4 regions of the Kitasatospora sp. NPDC057518 genome follow, and region 1 is predicted to be linked to each of the others. Evidence: riboswitches for the same ligand, from Rfam matches in the RefSeq annotation. Region 1 holds a riboswitch; each other region holds the start of a gene.

The links. Region 1 has a riboswitch for cyclic di-AMP ahead of ACFU7Z_RS05495 (NlpC/P60 family protein). Riboswitches for the same ligand answer to the same signal wherever they lie in the genome.
Region 2: it holds a riboswitch for cyclic di-AMP, as region 1 does, so the genes downstream of both, ACFU7Z_RS17345 (transglycosylase family protein) here and ACFU7Z_RS05495 (NlpC/P60 family protein) in region 1, are expected to answer to the same signal.
Region 3: it holds a riboswitch for cyclic di-AMP, as region 1 does, so the genes downstream of both, ACFU7Z_RS08490 (M23 family metallopeptidase) here and ACFU7Z_RS05495 (NlpC/P60 family protein) in region 1, are expected to answer to the same signal.
Region 4: it holds a riboswitch for cyclic di-AMP, as region 1 does, so the genes downstream of both, ACFU7Z_RS14995 (transglycosylase family protein) here and ACFU7Z_RS05495 (NlpC/P60 family protein) in region 1, are expected to answer to the same signal.

The regions. Positions count from the first base shown of each region.
Region 1 covers NZ_JBHVEU010000032.1:9,727-13,819, reverse strand. Annotated here, with positions in the region: gene ACFU7Z_RS05505 (NYN domain-containing protein) at 1-163, shown strand, start outside; gene ACFU7Z_RS05500 (C40 family peptidase) at 364-1,401, shown strand; cyclic di-AMP (ydaO/yuaA leader) riboswitch at 1,740-1,893, shown strand; gene ACFU7Z_RS05495 (NlpC/P60 family protein) at 1,904-3,019, shown strand; gene ACFU7Z_RS05490 (C40 family peptidase) at 3,247-4,093, shown strand, end outside.
Region 2 covers NZ_JBHVEU010000147.1:174-4,266, forward strand. Annotated here, with positions in the region: gene ACFU7Z_RS17340 (hypothetical protein) at 1-120, opposite strand, end outside; gene ACFU7Z_RS17345 (transglycosylase family protein) at 417-1,808, opposite strand; cyclic di-AMP (ydaO/yuaA leader) riboswitch at 1,795-1,965, opposite strand; gene ACFU7Z_RS17350 (hypothetical protein) at 2,417-3,376, opposite strand; gene ACFU7Z_RS17355 (DUF397 domain-containing protein) at 3,935-4,093, shown strand, end outside.
Region 3 covers NZ_JBHVEU010000055.1:8,546-12,638, reverse strand. Annotated here, with positions in the region: gene ACFU7Z_RS08500 (GNAT family N-acetyltransferase) at 1-457, opposite strand, end outside; gene ACFU7Z_RS08495 (hypothetical protein) at 500-1,375, shown strand; gene ACFU7Z_RS08490 (M23 family metallopeptidase) at 1,455-2,303, opposite strand; cyclic di-AMP (ydaO/yuaA leader) riboswitch at 2,316-2,474, opposite strand; gene ACFU7Z_RS08485 (YiaA/YiaB family inner membrane protein) at 2,670-2,960, shown strand; gene ACFU7Z_RS08480 (alpha/beta fold hydrolase) at 3,036-3,917, shown strand; gene ACFU7Z_RS08475 (TetR/AcrR family transcriptional regulator) at 3,977-4,093, shown strand, end outside.
Region 4 covers NZ_JBHVEU010000118.1:16,357-20,449, reverse strand. Annotated here, with positions in the region: gene eno (phosphopyruvate hydratase) at 1-1,072, opposite strand, end outside; gene ACFU7Z_RS14995 (transglycosylase family protein) at 1,428-2,333, opposite strand; cyclic di-AMP (ydaO/yuaA leader) riboswitch at 2,339-2,507, opposite strand; gene ACFU7Z_RS14990 (cytochrome P450) at 2,729-4,066, opposite strand.

The sequences.
Region 1 (4,093 bases):
GGAGACGGCCGACGAGCTGATCCGCCGTCTGGTGCGGGCCGAGCCGCAGGGCCGTCCGGTGGTGGTGGTGTCCACCGACCGGGAGGTCGCGGAGGGCGTGCGGAAGGCGGGCGCGCGCCCCGTGGCGTCGGTGCTGCTGCTGAACCGGCTGGCCCGGCCCTGAACCCGGGGAGGTTCGCATGATGCCTGGTCAGGGCCTGTTTCGGAGTGTTGTGCGAGTCCGGTGAAGTCAGTGTGGGGACCGGAGTTCACGCCTTCGGGGGAGTGGCAAAACGGATAGATCTTCACTAGGGTCTGGCGTCAAACCTATTTTCCGGAATCTCATCCCATCAGGTGAGCCCGTTGGAAGAAGGAGCCGGTCCCTTGGCCTCCCACCGCCGTCCCAAGCAGCCGAGCCGCGCACGGATCTCCGTGCTCACCGCGGCCGCTGCGACCGCGGTCGCCCTCTCCGCCCAGGTGGCCGCGCACGCCGCGCCGCAGCCGAACAAGACGGACGTCAAGGCGCAGATCGACCAGCTCCAGGAGGAGCAGGAGCAGGCGGCCGAGAAGTACAACGGCGCCAAGGAGCGGGCCGACCAGCTGCGGAAGCAGGCCGACCAGCTGCAGGACCAGGTGGCCCGCGGCCAGGAGCAGATGACCCAGCTCCAGGGCGGCCTCGCCGAGGTGGCGGGCGAGCAGTACCGCAGCGGCGGCATCGACCCGTCCGTCCAGCTGATGCTCTCCTCGGACCCGTCCGGCTACCTGGACAAGGCCTCCACCGTCCAGCAGGCCAGCACCAGTCAGGCCGAGGCGCTCAAGGGGCTGCTGGACCAGCAGCGCCGGCTGGACCAGGAGAAGACCGAGGCGGCCGCCGTGCTCGCCTCGCTGGACACCACCACCAAGGACCTGAACCAGGCCAAGTCGGACGTCAACACCAAGCTGAAGGCCGCCCAGGACCTGCTGAACTCGCTGAGCTCCGCCGACCGCGCCGCGCTGCGGGCCCAGCAGGCGCAGGACGACCGCGCCTCGCGCGGCAGCGACCGGGTCGACCTCGGCAGCCTGCCGCCGGCCAGCGGCTACGCGGCCACGGCGCTGGCCAAGGCGATGAGCAAGCAGGGCTCGCCGTACGTGTGGGGCGCCACCGGGTCGACCACCTTCGACTGCTCGGGCCTGATGGTCTGGGCGTACGGGCAGGCGGGCGTCTCGCTGCCGCGCACCTCGCAGGAGCAGGGCCACTACGGCACCCGGATCCCCTCGCTGGACCAGGCCCAGCCGGGCGACCTGGTGATCTACGGCCCCGACATGCACCACGTCGGGATGTACATCGGCAACGGCATGGTGGTCCACGCGCCGCACACCGGTGACGTGGTGAAGGTGATGAAGGCCGACGCGATGTCGATCAACACCATCCGCCGGGTCTGACGGACCGACACGCCCGGGAGGCTCCCGCGGGGGCCTGTGAAAAGCGCCACCCCCGTTCGGGGTGGCGTTTCGGGTTTCCGGCCCTTCGACGACCACATGGTGAGAACCGATCAGCCTTATGTGCGTCAATGGTCACCATCGGTCATTTTCACAAAGGAACTTGGGTAATCTTCTGTCTTTTTTCTGACAAGGATTTGAACCGATCACGGTTCAGTTACTAGGGTCATGCTCCGAACCACCGCACTGTCGATCGCCCAGCCAGGGTGGCGGCGGTGGTTACCGTCGAGTTCGCAAGGCAGCGGGACAGGTCGAAGCGACTGTCCGACAGGGGAGCCCAGTGGTAGGGGGCGCTGCGGAGCGGAGCCGGGGAACCACGTTCCTCCGGGGTGAATCGGCGCCAGGTCGGCCGGTGGAACGGCCGTGAGGCGTCGTAGGGCATGCTTCCGGCCCGAACCCGTCAGCTCACCCGGTAGGCGGCCGTAGGAAGAAGGAGTCCGCCTTCGTGGCGTCCCATCGTCGTCCCAAGCCCGCCGGCCGCGCCCGGGTCTCGATCCTGACCGGCGTCGCCGCCGCAGCCGTCGTCCTCTCCGCGCAGGGTGCCCACGCGGACCCGCAGCCGACCAAGGAACAGGTCAAGGGGCAGGTCGACCAGCTCAACGAGCAGGCCGAGGTCGCGACCGAGAACTACAACGCCGCCCAGGCCAAGCAGCAGGACCTGGAGAAGCAGGTCTCCGGCCTGCAGGACCAGGTGGCCCGTCAGCAGGCCCAGGTCACCGAGCTCCAGGGCGGCCTCGCCGAGATCGCCGGCGAGCAGTACCGCAACGGGGGGATATCCCCCACCGTCCAGCTGATGTTCTCCTCCAGCCCGGACAGCTTCCTCAGCCAGGCCGACGCGCTGAACCAGGCCGGCAGCACCCAGAAGGGTCAGCTGAAGGAGCTCCAGGAGCAGCAGCGCAAGCTCGACCAGGACCGCAACGAGGCCCAGGGCAAGCTCGCCGAGCTGGAGTCGACCACCCAGCAGCTGAAGGCCTCCAAGGACGAGGTCCAGGGCAAGCTGAAGGCGGCCCAGGACCTGCTCAACACGCTGACCGAGCAGGACCGCCAGGCGCTGCGCCAGGCCGAGGAGAAGGCCGCCGCCGAGGCCAAGGCCAAGGCCGACGCCGCCCAGGCCCAGCAGCAGCAGGCCGACCGCGCCTCCCGCGACAACAGCCGCGGCAGCCTCTCGGCCCCCACGACCACCGCTCCGGTGAACGTGGCCCCCGGCAGCTCGCGCGGTGCCGCCGCGCTGTCCGCCGCCGCCTCCAAGATCGGCAGCCCGTACGTCTGGGGCGCCACCGGCCCGGGCTCCTTCGACTGCTCCGGTCTGATGGTCTGGGCGTACAACCAGGCCGGCGTGTCGCTGCCGCGCACCTCGCAGGCGCAGGCCTCGGCCGGCACCCGGCTCGGGACGGACCTCTCCAAGGCCCAGCCCGGCGACCTGCTGATCTTCTACACCGACGCCCACCACGTCGGCATCTACGCCGGCAACGGCCAGGTGCTGCACGCCCCCAAGCCGGGCGCGTCGGTGCGCTACGAGGCGGTCACCAACATGCCGCTGACCGGCATCGTGCGGGTCTGATCCCCGCTCGGACGTCTCCAGGCCCGGTCTCCCCCAGGGGAGGCCGGGCCTGCGGCTTTTCCGGCGGCTCGATCTGATGTCCGATTGGGGAGTGAATATTCGGGTTGGGAGGGGTTTGGACTCGCTTGCCCGGACTCGCTAACGTCTGCCACCGGACTCCCGCTCGACGGCCGCCCGTCCCGGTGCGGCGGCGGGGGCCGCGCCGCAGGATTGGAGCCGCTGCCGCCATGCCCGTGCACCGCCGTTCCCAACTGCTCACCCGGGCGCTGGTGCTGACCGCGGCCGCCGCCACCGCGTTGGGCGCGGCCACCGGAGGCAGCGCCCAGGCGGCCCCCGCCAGCCCCGACCCGGGCGACCGTCAGGACGTCAAGACGCAGGTCGAGCAGCTGTACGACGAGGCCGAGCAGGCGTCCGAGAGGTTCAACGCCGCGCAGGAGGCCCAGCGGCGGCTCCAGGGCGAGACCACGATCCTCCAGGGCGAGATCGCCCTCGCCCAGGACCAGCTCAACGGGCTGCGCGGCGACCTGGCGATGGTGGCCGGGGCCGAGTACCGCGGCGGCGGGATGACCCAGACCGCCCAGCTCATCCTCTCGCCCGACCCGGAGGGCTACCTGGCCCGCGCCCGCACCCAGGGCCAGGCCGCCGTGCGCCAGCAGGAGACCCTGCACGAGCTGATCACCCGCCAGCGCCGGCTCGACCAGCGCCGCACCGAGGCGGCCGACAAGCTCGCCGAGCTGGACCGGACCCGGCGTTCGCTCGCCGACAGCAAACAGCAGGTCCAGCAGCGGCTGGCCGGGGCGCAGAAGCTGCTGAACGGCCTGGGCGCCGTCGAGCGGGCCCGGCTGGCGGTCCAGGACGCCCGGGACGCCGAGCAGCGCGCCACCCGGGGCACCGACCGGCTGGACCTCGGCACCGCCCCGCCCGCCTCCGAGCGCGGGGCGGCCGCGCTGGCCGCCGCGGTGCGGATGATCGGCTCCCCGTACGTCTACGGGGCCACCGGCCCGCACGCGTTCGACTGCTCCGGTCTGATGTACTACAGCTGGCGGCAGGCCGGAGTGACCCTGCCGCGCACCT
Region 2 (4,093 bases), on a different contig from region 1:
GCCGCGGGCCAGGTAGTCGCGCAGAACCAGTTCGACGGCGTCCTGGGGGCTCTTGGTGCCGGAAAGCATCATCGCGTCGATCGCGAGGTTCGCGTCGAGGGTGACGGTGACCTGGGCCATGTGACTCCTCCTCGGGTGCAGAGCAGCAGCATGCCCGCTGGGGCGGCGATCCACCACGGAACGGGGCGGAACCGCGGTCGGGAACGGTCGGGCACGCCGGGGCCCCGGGAACGCCGGAACCCCCGGGGAGGAGCGACCAGACTCTCCCCGGGGGTGGTGGGCGGTCAGCGTTCGGACGACGGCCGACAGCTGACGGATAACAGCTGACAGATGTTGAAAGCTGTCAGCTGTTATCTGTTACCCGTCAGCTGTTACCGGAGGTCCGTCAGCCGTGGACCGTGGACCGTGCGCCGTCCTCAGACCCGGCCGGCGAAGTCCGGGGCCCAGTTGGCGATGCTCTGCTCGCGGACACCCGAGCTCGGGTTGGCGGCCTCGACGTACTTGCCGTTGCCGACGTAGATCGCGACGTGGTAGACGCCGGAGTCCTTGCCGTTGTTGGACCAGAACAGCAGGTCGCCCGCCTGGAGGCTGTCCAGCGAGACGTGGGTGCTGGCGGCGGCCTGGTCGGCGGCGACGCGCGGGACGGAGATGCCCGCGGCGCGCAGCGCGGCCTGGGTCAGGCCGGAGCAGTCCCAGCCGCCGTTGCCGGTGCCGCCGTAGACGTACGCCTGACCGACCTTCGACTCGGCGAAGGAGACCGCGGCGGCCATGCTGCCGGTCGCGGCCGGCGCCTGGGTCTGGGTCTGCGTCTGGGCCTGGGGCTGCGGAGCGGGCTTGGTGGCGGGCTTCGCGGCCGGCTTGGTGGACGGCTTGGCGGCCGGGGCCTCCGGCTGCGCGGTCGGCTGGGCGTTCACGGCACCGCCGTTCGCGGACTGGCCGGACTTCTGCGAGCGGTCGAACCAGGTGAAGTCCGAGCCGGACGTGCCGGCGGAGGACTGGCCGGCCCGGGCCTGGCCGTTGCCGCCGAAGGAAAGCTGCTGGCCCGGGTAGATGGTGTCCGGACCCTCGGTCAGGGTGCCGCGGTTGAGGTCGTACAGCCGCTGCCAGCCGCCCTGCACCTTGTGCTGGTCGGCGATCGCGGACAGCCAGTCGCCCTCGACGACGGTGTAGTCGCCGCCCTGGGCCTGCTGCTGGCGCTTCTGCACCCAGTCGCTCCGGTTGCCGGAGGCGGCGGAGTCGGTGGAGGCCTGTGCGTCGCCCTGGGCGGGCGCGGCGGGCTTCGCGGCGGGGGTCTGCGGCTGCGCGGGCTTGGCGCTGGGCTTCGCGGCCGGAGCGGCCGGCTTGGCGCTCTGGGCGGGCGCGGCGGGCTTGGCGGCGGTCGAACCCGCCGAGGTGTCAACGGCGGCCGCGGCGCCGCCCTTGGTGAGCCCGGCCTGGACCGAGCAGACCGGCCAGGCGCCGGGGCCCTGCGAGGCGAGGACCTTCTCGGCGACGGCGATCTGCTGGTCCTTGGTGGCCAGGTCGGCACGGGCCGCGTAGGCCGTGCCGCCGAAGGCGGACCAGGTGCTGGAGGTGAACTGGAGGCCGCCGTAGAAGCCGTTGCCGGTGTTGATGCTCCAGTTGCCGCCGCTCTCGCACTGGGCGACCTTGTCCCAGGTGGCGACGGAGGCGGCCGAGGCGGTGCCGGTGGTGAGGCAGGGGACGGTGAGGCCGACGCCCGCGACGCCGAGGGCGGCGATCACGCGACGGGTACGGCCGGACAGACGGGTGCCGTTGGTGGGCAGCATGAAGACGTGGTCCTCTCCCACGCCTGCGAGGTGAGCTGTCGGATTCGGGCTGGAGTTGCCCGGCCGTGCGGTGAGCACGGCTTCACCCCTAGCCCTGGACCGTTCCGGAGAGCGGTCCGGGGCGACTTACCTGTGGGTCCCCCGCTCCTGCCGTGGTGCGTTTTCGCGCTTCCAGGACATCCGACGGCAGGACTCGGCGTTGCGGATGACCGGGTTCGTGTGGTCACGAACGGGGAGCACGTTAATCAGACTTAAGTTCAAACTGCAAACCACTGTGATGTGCATCACGGTTTAGTGGAAACTGCCAAAATTGCCACTCACCATGATCGTAAATGATCGTTTTCAGGCAATGCTGTTGTGGAAGCCGACAACTGGCTCCGCCTCAGGAGTGGCGTGACGGTGTGTCGAATCGCGGAGTGGCGCACTCCGGCGGGTGGGGGAGCGGTCGCGATCGGAGCATGTGAATCCGCGCTCCCTATTTCCTTTCAAATAGCGCCAGAACGGACATTCCCCTTCATTGCCGGGTGACTCCCGTACGGGACGGACGGGGTGGGGGGAAGTACGCGGAAGGGCCCGGAACGCGATCCGTTCCGGGCCCTTCGGTGCGCGCGAACCCGCGCGCGGTGTCCTTATCGTCCGCCAGGCCCCTCGGCGGCCGCGTGGGCGCCACGGGAGCCCTCCACGACCCCCTCGGCCTCGGCGGCGGCCGCCGCCTCCGCCTCGGCCCGCGCCAGGTCCTCCGGGGACGGCGTGGGCAGCGCGGCCAGGTAGGTGGAGGCGATCAGCTGGCCGACCGACGGGTAGGCGCCCAGCGGCGCGGCCGACGGGCAGCCGGTCTCCTCGGCGGCGGTGGCGAGCAGCTCGGAGTCCGCCTCCGGGCCGATCACCAGCGGGGCCAGCGCCGGGCGCTGCGAGCCGGTGTCCTTGAGGTGGTTGACGGCCGCGGCCACCGAGCCGGGCACGTCGAGCGCGGCGGCGACGACCGGCACGGCCAGCCGGGCGGCCAGCAGCACGCCGGTGATGCCGGCCGCGGCGGCCGCGTCCTCGCCGCCGACGGTGGTCAGCACCACGCCGTCCGCGGCGGTCGCGATGGCGAACAGTCGGGCGCGGTCGGCCCGGGCCAGCCCGGCCTCGGAGAGCCGGACGTGCACGGCCTCGGCCAGCAGCGGGTGCGGGCCCAGCGGGTCGGTGACGGGCGCGCCGTACTCGGCGGCGAGCGCGTGAAGCCCGGTCAGGAAGGTGTGCGGGCCGGGCACCAGTGGCACCAGGACGGGCATGGGCCGCCCGGCCTCGGCGGCCAGGGCCAGCAGCTCGGCCACGGTGCGGTCCTCGCCGCTCGCGCCCGCCGCACCGTCACCGGGGAGGTAGCCGACGGCGGTCTGGACGCCGTTCTGCTCGGTGCGGACGATCGAGAGCAGCTCCTCGACGACCGAGCGGGACTCGGGCCCGGCGGTCGCGGGCACGGCGAGCACCAGGGCCGGGGCGCCGGCCGGGATCTCGGGGCGCTCGGGACGACGGTGGCGCCCCCGCGCACGGGAGCCTGGAGTACGGACGGGCAGTGGCGCGCCCGGAATGGCTGCGGTGCTCATGCCGGAGATCGTAGGACATCGGCCCGTCCGGCTTGCAGTCGGCTGCCGTACGGGTTTCGCGTGCTCGCGGTACGGACCCGGTGCGTCTCCGGCGCCGGTCCGGGCGCTTTGCCTACAATCCGGACATTCTTCGCCCAACCCCCGCGTGGTGGCCGGTGCTTGTCCCGACGCGATCCGAGGGGGCGGGCGTTGCACCCGGGGCGCGTGAGATGTCTCACAGCATGAGCCCGGCTTGACGGAGGGTCACGGGCGGGCGACTCCCGGCATTCGAAGATCAACATTCAGCGGGGAGGTGCTCACGGCCGGTTATCGCGGGCTCGACGATTCATCGGCTATGTCCGTTTACGTACCGTCAGGGGAAGGGCCCGTGAAGAGTTCGCGGCTGCGGGTAAAAGGCCTCGTGCACCTGCAATGTCCCGTGCTGATGCACGTGCACTGCGGCTATCATCACGTCAAGTGAGGCGTTGTGCCGGACCGGTACGGGGCCGGTCCGTTCGTTTCGGCGGTGCCGGGGGCGCCGCGCTGGACGACAACTCCGGAGCTCTTCGGGAGATTTCTATGCACGACTCGCAGGACACGCACGGCTCGTACGACACCTACAACGGGATGGCCGCCGCCGATCTCCAGGGGGTGGTCTGGCAGAAGAGCCGGCACAGCAACTCCCAGGGCAACTGCGTCGAGTTCGCGGCCCTGCCGGGCGGCGATGTGGCGATGCGC
Region 3 (4,093 bases), on a different contig from region 1:
GGGTGAGCACCCGGCCGGGGGCCGGGTTGGCCGCGGCGGTCCGGGCGGTCAGCCGGTGCAGGCCCAGGGTGCCGAAGGCGAAGTCGCGGAGCAGGCCGACGGTCTCGCCCGCGTAGCCCCGGCCCCAGGACCCGCGGGCCAGCACGCACCCGAGGTCGGCGGCGCCGTGCCCGTCGAGGGTGAGCGCGGCCTGCCCGATCGGCGTCGCGTCCCCGGGCTCCTCGGCGTCGGCGAGCCTGGTGACGGCGAGCCGGTAGGTGTCCCGCTCCTCGGCCATCGCCTCCTCCAGGTAGAGCTCGATCTGGTCGGCGCAGTCCTCCCGGCCGCTCGGCCCGAAGGGCAGGTGGCGGGTGACCTCGGGGTCGCCGAACAGCGCGTGCAGCGCGTCCACCTCCTCCTCGGTGTGGTGGTACTCGCGGACGGCCAGGCGCGGGCCGGTGAGTCGTACGGGGACCATGGCTGCCGACCCTATCCCCGCCCGGCGGCTACCGTTCGGACTATGAACGACGAAGACCTGCGGCTCGCCCCGCGCACCAAGGCCGCCGACCTGCTCGCCTGGGCGGCCGAGCAGGGCCGCGCGCCGGTGGCCGAGGGGCCGCTGCGCGCGGTGCTGGCGCTGCTGGAGCTGGGCGAGGGCAGGATGCACGACGGCTGGCCCGAACTGACCTCCGACGCGGTGGAGCACCTGCTGTACGAGCGGCTCCACCTGTACGTCCAACCCGCGCCCGAGGAGGACCCGTTCGCCTACGGCGACGCCGTCCGGCTGCTGGTCGACCACCAGCGGGCGTCCCGGCGGCTGAACGCCAAGCGCCAGGAGCGGCTGCACGCGGAGGCCGAGTGGCAGGGCGAGGTCGCGGCCGGGCTGCTGCGCCGCGCCGACCTGGTGACCTGGCCCCGGCTGTACGCGCTGCTGCTGCACGCGTACGGGGTGGACGTCACGGACCCGGCGGCGGTGCGGGACTGGCTGGCCGGCTTCGGGGAGCTCCCGGAGGAGGAGCGGCTGGCCGCGTACGAGGCGCTGGCACCGGCCGGCTGGCTGGACGAGCCGGACGAGCAGGGCTGGGGCCCGGGCCGGGTGCTGTCGGTCGGCATGGCCACGGACGGCGCTCGGCGGCTGCTGGAGCAGGGCCTGATGCGGCGCAGCTACCGCAACCTGGCGGAGCTGACCGCGCTGGGGCGGCCGATGCCGGAGGAACTGGCCGGGGACTTCGGGCGGTTCGAGGAGGCGGCGGTCGAGGCGGCGCTCGACCTGTTCGGCGAGTGGACGGTGCCGGGGCTGCCGCGGCTGCTGGTGACGGAGTTCCCGGAGCTGGCGCCGGAGCCGGGCCAGGAGGAGATCGAGGCGTACCTGGCGCAGCTGCCCGCCGAGGAGTGAGACGCCACGGCGAAGCCCCCGGTCCGGTGCTGGTGCTCCGGGCCGGGGGCTTCGCGCTGGGTCCGCCCGGGCGGGTGCGTCAGGGGTTGAGGCCGCGCTGCTGGAGCCAGGGCTCCGGGTCGACCGGGGCGCCGCCGCCGGGGCGGACCTCCATGTGCAGGTGCGGGCCGGTGACGTTGCCGGTCGCGCCGACCTTGCCGATCTGCTGGCCGGCGGCGACCTTGCCGGAGCCCTTGGTGATCGCGGAGAGGTGGCAGTACCAGATCTCGGTGCCGTCGGGCAGGGTCTCGACGATCCGGTAGCCGTACGAGCCGGCCCAGCCGGCCGAGGTGATGGTGCCCTGGCCGAGCGCGTGGACCGGGGTGCCGGTGTCGGCGGCGAAGTCCAGGCCGGTGTGCAGGTTGGCCCAGTAGCGGGCGCTCTGGCCGTAGTGGGCGGAGAGCCGGTAGTCCGTCACCGGGAGGGTGAGGGCGGCGGCCTTGGCCCGCTCGGCCTCCTCGGCGGCGCGCTTGGCCTCGGCCTCCTTGGCGGCGGCCTTGGCCTCCGCCTCCTGGGCGGCCTGGAGCCGGGCGGTCTCCTCGGCGGCGGTGCGCTGGCTGTCGGCCTGGTTCTGGATGCGGGCGGCGAGCGCGAGGCCGGGGTCGGCGGAGAGGGCGACCGCCGTCTCGTCCGGGGCCTCGATGGCGGGGGCGGCGGCCGGGGTCGCCGAGGTGAAGCCGGTGGCACCCAGGGTGGCGGCGACGGCGGTGACGCCGAGCAGCGGGGAGGTTCCGCGGGTCTGACGCGGCATCCGGTGGCGGTTGGTCTCGGCCTCCGCGGCGAAGTCCTCCGGGCCGAAGGCCTCGGGGCCGTCCGGGCCGGGGTGGTCGAGGAGCTGGGTACCGGCTGCGAAGCCGGCCGGGTGTGCCGGGGTGTGCGTCGACGCCACGGAGGCGCGCTCCTTTCCTTCCTTCGCGCCTACCGGGTTAGCTGACGGGTTCGGAGCAGGAAGGTCTCCTACGGCCGGGCCGGAGCCCCGCCGATTCACCCCAAGGAACGTGGTTCCCCGGCTCCCTGACCTGCCCGGAGGCCGGTCGGTGGGATTAGGCGACGGCGCACGGTGCCGTCTGGGTACGGCGTTGACAACCGCGCTGCGTTATCAAACGTTAATCCTAGGAGGCTCTGATTCCAAGCCATCCGTTCGGAGCAGCCCCGCGGCAGGTGATCGGACGTCAACGAACGGTCCCTCATGCACGGCCCCATCTGAGTACGCCTACTCATGTGCGGCCCGGCCGGGCCGCAGCATCCTGACGCCATGAGCGCACCGATGCAGACCCGCACCACGGCCGCCTACTACCTCCAGGCCGTCCTGTCCTTCGCCCTGTCGGGCACCGCCCTCGCCGCGGGGATCATCTACCTGCCGGTCGGCGGGTGGACCCGGGCCTTCCTCGGACTCGGCCTCCTCTTCACGGTCAGCTCCGCGTTCACGCTGGCGAAGGTGATCCGGGACCGGCAGGAGTCCAACGACATGGTCACCCGGGTGGACCAGGCCCGGCTGGAGAAGCTGCTCAGCGAGCACGACCCGTTCAAGGTCGAAGGGGTCTGACCGCTCCCTTCCCCCTCTTCTCCGACGCCTCCGACGCCCGACCGCTTGACGGCTAAGGCTATTAGCCTTAGCTTTATGGCTATCGGCAGCAACGCCGATGCCCCGCACCGGCGGCCCGAGGAGGACCCCATGAACGGCACCATCACCCCGAGCACCCAGTACCTCACCGTCCCCGGCGGCCGGATCGCCTACGACGACACCCGGCAGGGCGACGGCACCCCGGTCGTCCTGCTCCCCGGCATGCTCGACAGCCGGGCCGCGTACCGGCACCTGCGCCCGCTGCTCGTCGCCGCCGGCCACCGGGTCGTCACCATGGACCTGCGGGGCTTCGGCGAATCCTCGATCACCTGGGACGACTACGGCCCCGCCGCCCTCGCCGGCGACGTCCTCGCCCTGCTCGACCACCTCGGCATCGAGCGCGCCGTCCTCGCCGGGAACTCGTACACCGGGGCCACCGTCGTCAAGGCCGCCGGGGACGCCCCCGAGCGGGTCGCCGGGATCGTCCTGCTCAACGCCTTCGTCGAGAACCCGCCGCAGGGCGCCCTGATGCGCGGCGCCATGGGCCTGATGGGCGCCGCCCTCGTCCACTGGCCGGCCGCCTGGGGCTTCTACCTGCGCCGGATGGCCTTCCCCGGCGCCAGGCCCGCCGACTTCGACGCGTACGTGGACGGGCTGGTCGCCGCGCTGCGCACCCCGGGCCGGAAGACCGCCACCCGCGGGTACGTCCACGGCGACTCGGCGCCGGTCGGCTGGACGGCCGCGGTGCGGTGCCCGGCCCTGGTCGTCATGGGCAGCAAGGACCCCGACTTCCCGAAGCCGGAGCTGGTCGCCGACCGGCAGGCCGCCGCGCTCGGCGCGCGGAAGGCGATGATCGAGGGGTCCGGGCACTACCCGATGGCCGACAACCCGGCGGCCACCGCGGACGCCCTGCTGCCGTTCCTCGCCGAGCTCGGCTGAGCCCCGCCCGTCCGCTGCCCGCCCCTGCCCGACCTGATCCGTACGGAGAGCCCGAACCCATGCCCCGCGTAGGACTGACCCCCGACCAGGTCGTCGACCACGCCCTCGCCCTCATCGACGAGCAGGGCGCCGAGGCCCTCACCCTGGCCTCCGTCGCCGCCCGGGCCGGGGTCGCC
Region 4 (4,093 bases), on a different contig from region 1:
GGTAGCCGTTGCGCTGGGCCAGCTCGACGGCGTCCAGGGTCTCGGTCAGCGAACCGATCTGGTTCACCTTCACCAGCAGCGCGTTGGCGGTGCCGGTCTCGATGCCGCGGGCCAGACGGGCCGGGTTGGTGACGAACAGGTCGTCGCCGACCAGCTGGACCTTGTCGCCCAGCTTGTCGGTCATGGCCTTCCAGCCGGCCCAGTCCGACTCGTCCAGCGGGTCCTCGATGGAGACCAGCGGGTAGGCGGCGACCAGCTCGGCGTAGTACTCGATGAGCTCGGCGGCGGTGAGGTCCTTGCCCTCGAACCGGTAGGCGCCGTCCTCGTAGAACTCGGAGGAGGCGACGTCCAGGGCCAGCGCGACGTCACGGCCGGGCACGTAGCCGGCCTTCTCGATGGCCTCGACGATGAGGTCCAGGGCCTCGCGGTTGGAGTCCAGGTTCGGGGCGAAGCCGCCCTCGTCGCCCAGACCGGTGGACAGGCCGCGCTCCTTCAGCACGCCCTTGAGCGTGTGGTAGACCTCGACGCCCCAGCGGACGGCCTCGGAGAAGGACTCCGCGCCGATCGGGGCGATCATGAACTCCTGGATGTCGACGTTGGAGTCCGCGTGCGACCCGCCGTTGAGGATGTTCATCATCGGGACCGGCAGGACGTGCGCGTTCGGGCCGCCCAGGTAGCGGAACAGCGGCAGGTCGCTGGCCTCGGAGGCGGCGTGCGCGACGGCCAGCGAGACGCCCAGGATGGCGTTGGCGCCGAGCGAGGACTTGTCCGGGGTGGCGTCCAGGTCCAGCATGGCCTGGTCGATCAGGCGCTGCTCGGTGGCGTCGTAGCCGACCAGCTCCGGGCCGATCTGCTCGATGACGGCCAGGACGGCCTTCTCGACGCCCTTGCCGAAGTAGCGGTTCTTGTCGCCGTCGCGCAGCTCCAGCGCCTCGAAGGCACCGGTGGAGGCACCCGACGGGACAGCGGCACGACCCGTGCTGCCGTCGTCGAGGCCGACCTCGACCTCGACCGTGGGGTTGCCGCGGGAGTCGAGGATCTCACGGGCTACGACGACATCGATGGACGGCACGAGGCATCTCCTTGCGAGAGCAGGGTCCGGTCTGACGGTGGTGCTGCCAGCAGGACGATTGCGGAGTCGTTACGACCAGAGCCTAACCGCCCGGGCTGCCGTGGCCGCGTCGGCCTCGGTCCCGTCTCACCGTGTGGCCCTGCTACCCACCGGTAGTTCACCTGCTTGTCCCAGCTTGTCCCACCGGAGCGGGCGAATGCGGACGAAGGGGACCGGTAGGACCGGCCCCCTTCGGACGGCGGGGTGGAGCGGCGTCGGCGCCGAGCGCTCCGGCGCGGTGGCGGGCGCCCCCGGCGGGCACCCCGGTCTCGGGGTGCTGCCGGCCGCGGGCACTCCCGGCGTCGGGCGGGGCGGCTCAGCCGAGGTGCAGGACCTGGCCGGGCATGATCAGGTTCGGGTCGCCGCCGACGGTGGAGTGGTTCTGCTCGTACAGCGCGCTCCAGCCGCCGGACACGCCCTGGGCGGCGGCGATGGTCGACAGGGTGTCACCGGCACGGACGGTGTAGTCGTGGCCGGCGGCCTGCGGGGCCTGCTGCGCGGCGCGCGGGGCGTACTGCGGCTGGGCGGCGGCCTGGCCGGCGTACTGCTGGTAGACGCTCTGGTGGCTGGTCCAGTACCAGCCACCGTTGTTCTGGTACCAGTACACCTTGGCGTCGGCGTCCCAGCCGGCCTTGCCGGAGAAGCCCGGGGTCTGCGGCTGCGCCTGCTGCTGCGGGGCGACCTGCTGGACCGGCTGCGCGGCGGGCTTCTGGGCCGGCTTCTGGGCGGCGGGCTTCTGCGCGACCGGCTTCTCGGCGGGCTTGGCGGCGGGCTTCGGGGCCTGCTGCTTGGGGGCGGACTGCGGCTTGGCGTCCGAGGAGGTGTCGACCGAGGCCGGGGCACCGCCCTTGGTCAGACCGGCCTTCTGGGAGCAGACCGGCCAGGCGCCCGGACCCTGCGAGGCCAGCACCTTCTCGGCGACCGAGATCTGCTGGGCCTTGCTGGCCTGGTTGGCCTGCGCCGCGTAGGCGGTGCCGCCGTACGCCTTCCAGGTGCTGGACGTGAACTGGAGGCCGCCGTAGAAGCCGTTGCCGGTGTTGATGCTCCAGTTGCCGCCGCTCTCGCACTGGGCGACGGAGTCCCAGGTGGAGGCCGGGGCGGCGGAGGCGCCGGTGGCGGTGAGGAGCGGCATCGCGAGTCCGACGCCGGCCACACCGGCGACGGCGATGGCCTTCTCGGCCTGGGTGCGACGACGGTGACGGCCAGTTCCAACGAACAGCATGAAGAGGTCCCTCTCCGTACGCCTGCGAGGTGAGCTGTCGGGTTCGGACCGGGAGGTGGCCCGGCCGCCGTACGCGGAAACGATTCCGCTCGGGCGGCTTCACCCCAAGCCGTGGGGAGACGGCAACAAACCTGGTTCCCCCGCCCCTGCCCAGGGTTCTGGTCGGTTTCCCGTGACGCGGCGGGCAGGATTCGGCGTTCCGCGTACGAGGTCCGCAGCTGCGAACTCCAGGGAGAGTAGACAGATCATCAGACCAATCACAAGCTCATATCACCGATATCACACAACAATTACGGCCCGTGTCCGATCGCCTACCAACAGCGGCGTTATGTCCGGATTGATGGGTGTTCACACCCCCGTCGGCGGGCGATCGGCGACCTCCCGTCAGCGTGATCTCAGCAGGTCGGAGGCGTCGAAGAGGCATCCGGAACGGGGTGCGGAGGGGCGTGCGGGGAACGGCTCTCCGGACTGAATTCCACCGGGAGTTCGCGCAGGCCACGCATGATCAGACCACCCCGCCAGCGCAGATTCTCCGGGCTTTCCGCGAGCCGCAGATCGGGCAGCCGGGAAAGCAGCGTGGCCAGCGCGGCACGCCCTTCGAGCCGCGCCAGCGGAGCGCCGATGCAGTAGTGGATGCCGTGCCCGAAGCCCAGGTGGGGGTTGTCCTTCCGGGCCAGGTCCAGGGTGTTCTCCGCCGCGAACCGGGCCGGGTCGCGGTCCGCCGCGGCCAGCACCACCAGCACCGGGTCGCCGACCGGGATGTCCACCCCGCCGATGGTCAGCGGACGGGTCGCGAACCGCCAGGTCGCCAGCTCCACCGGCCCGTCGTAGCGCAGGAGTTCCTCGATCCCGGTCTCCAGCAGCGCGCTCTCCCCGCGCACCACCGACTCCTGCAGCAGCCGGCGCTGCTCCGGATTGCGCAGCAGCGCGTAGGTGCCGTTGCCGATCAGGTTCACGGTGGTCTCGAAACCCGCGAACAGGAGGATGAAGGCCATCGCCGCGGCCTCGTTCTCGGTCAGGTGCTCACCGTGGTCGCCGGCCCGGATCAGGCCCGAGATCAGGTCGTCCCCGAGGTCCGCCCGCTTGCGGTGGATCAGCTCCAGCAGGTACGCCCGCATCCGCTTCACCGCCCGCCCCACGCCGCCGCGTTGGCCCCCGCCGTGGCGGATCATCATCCCGGCCCAGTCGCGGAAGTCGTCCTGGTCCTCGGCCGGCACCCCGAGCATGTCGCAGATCGCGTAGATGGGGAGCGGGAAGGCGAACTCGTGGATCAGGTCCGCCGAACCGCGCTGCGCGAAGCCGTCGATCAACCGGTCGGTGAGCTGCTGCACCCGCGGCTCGAACTCGGCCACCCGGCGCGGGGTGAACGCCTTCGACACCAGCCGGCGCAACCGGGTGTGGTCCGGCGGGTCGATGTTCAGCAGGTGGGTCATCAGGTCCGCCTGCCGCTCCCCCGGGATGCCCACCCGGCCGGTGCGGTGCGCCTGCCCGCTGTGGTGCGCCGGGTTCTTCGACAGCCGGCTGTCCGCGAGCGCCTGCCGGGCGTCCGCGTACCTGGTCACCAGCCAGGCCTCCACCCCGCTCGGCAGGGTGGTGCGGTGCACCGGGGAGTGCTCGCGCAACCAGGCGTAGGCGGGGTACGGGTCGGCGGCGAACTCCCAGGTGAACAGCTGCGGGGCGGGGGCGTCGGACGACGGGGCGGCGGGCCGGGCGGGGACGGGCTGAGCTGGCATGGACCGACCGTATCCGGTGCGACGGGC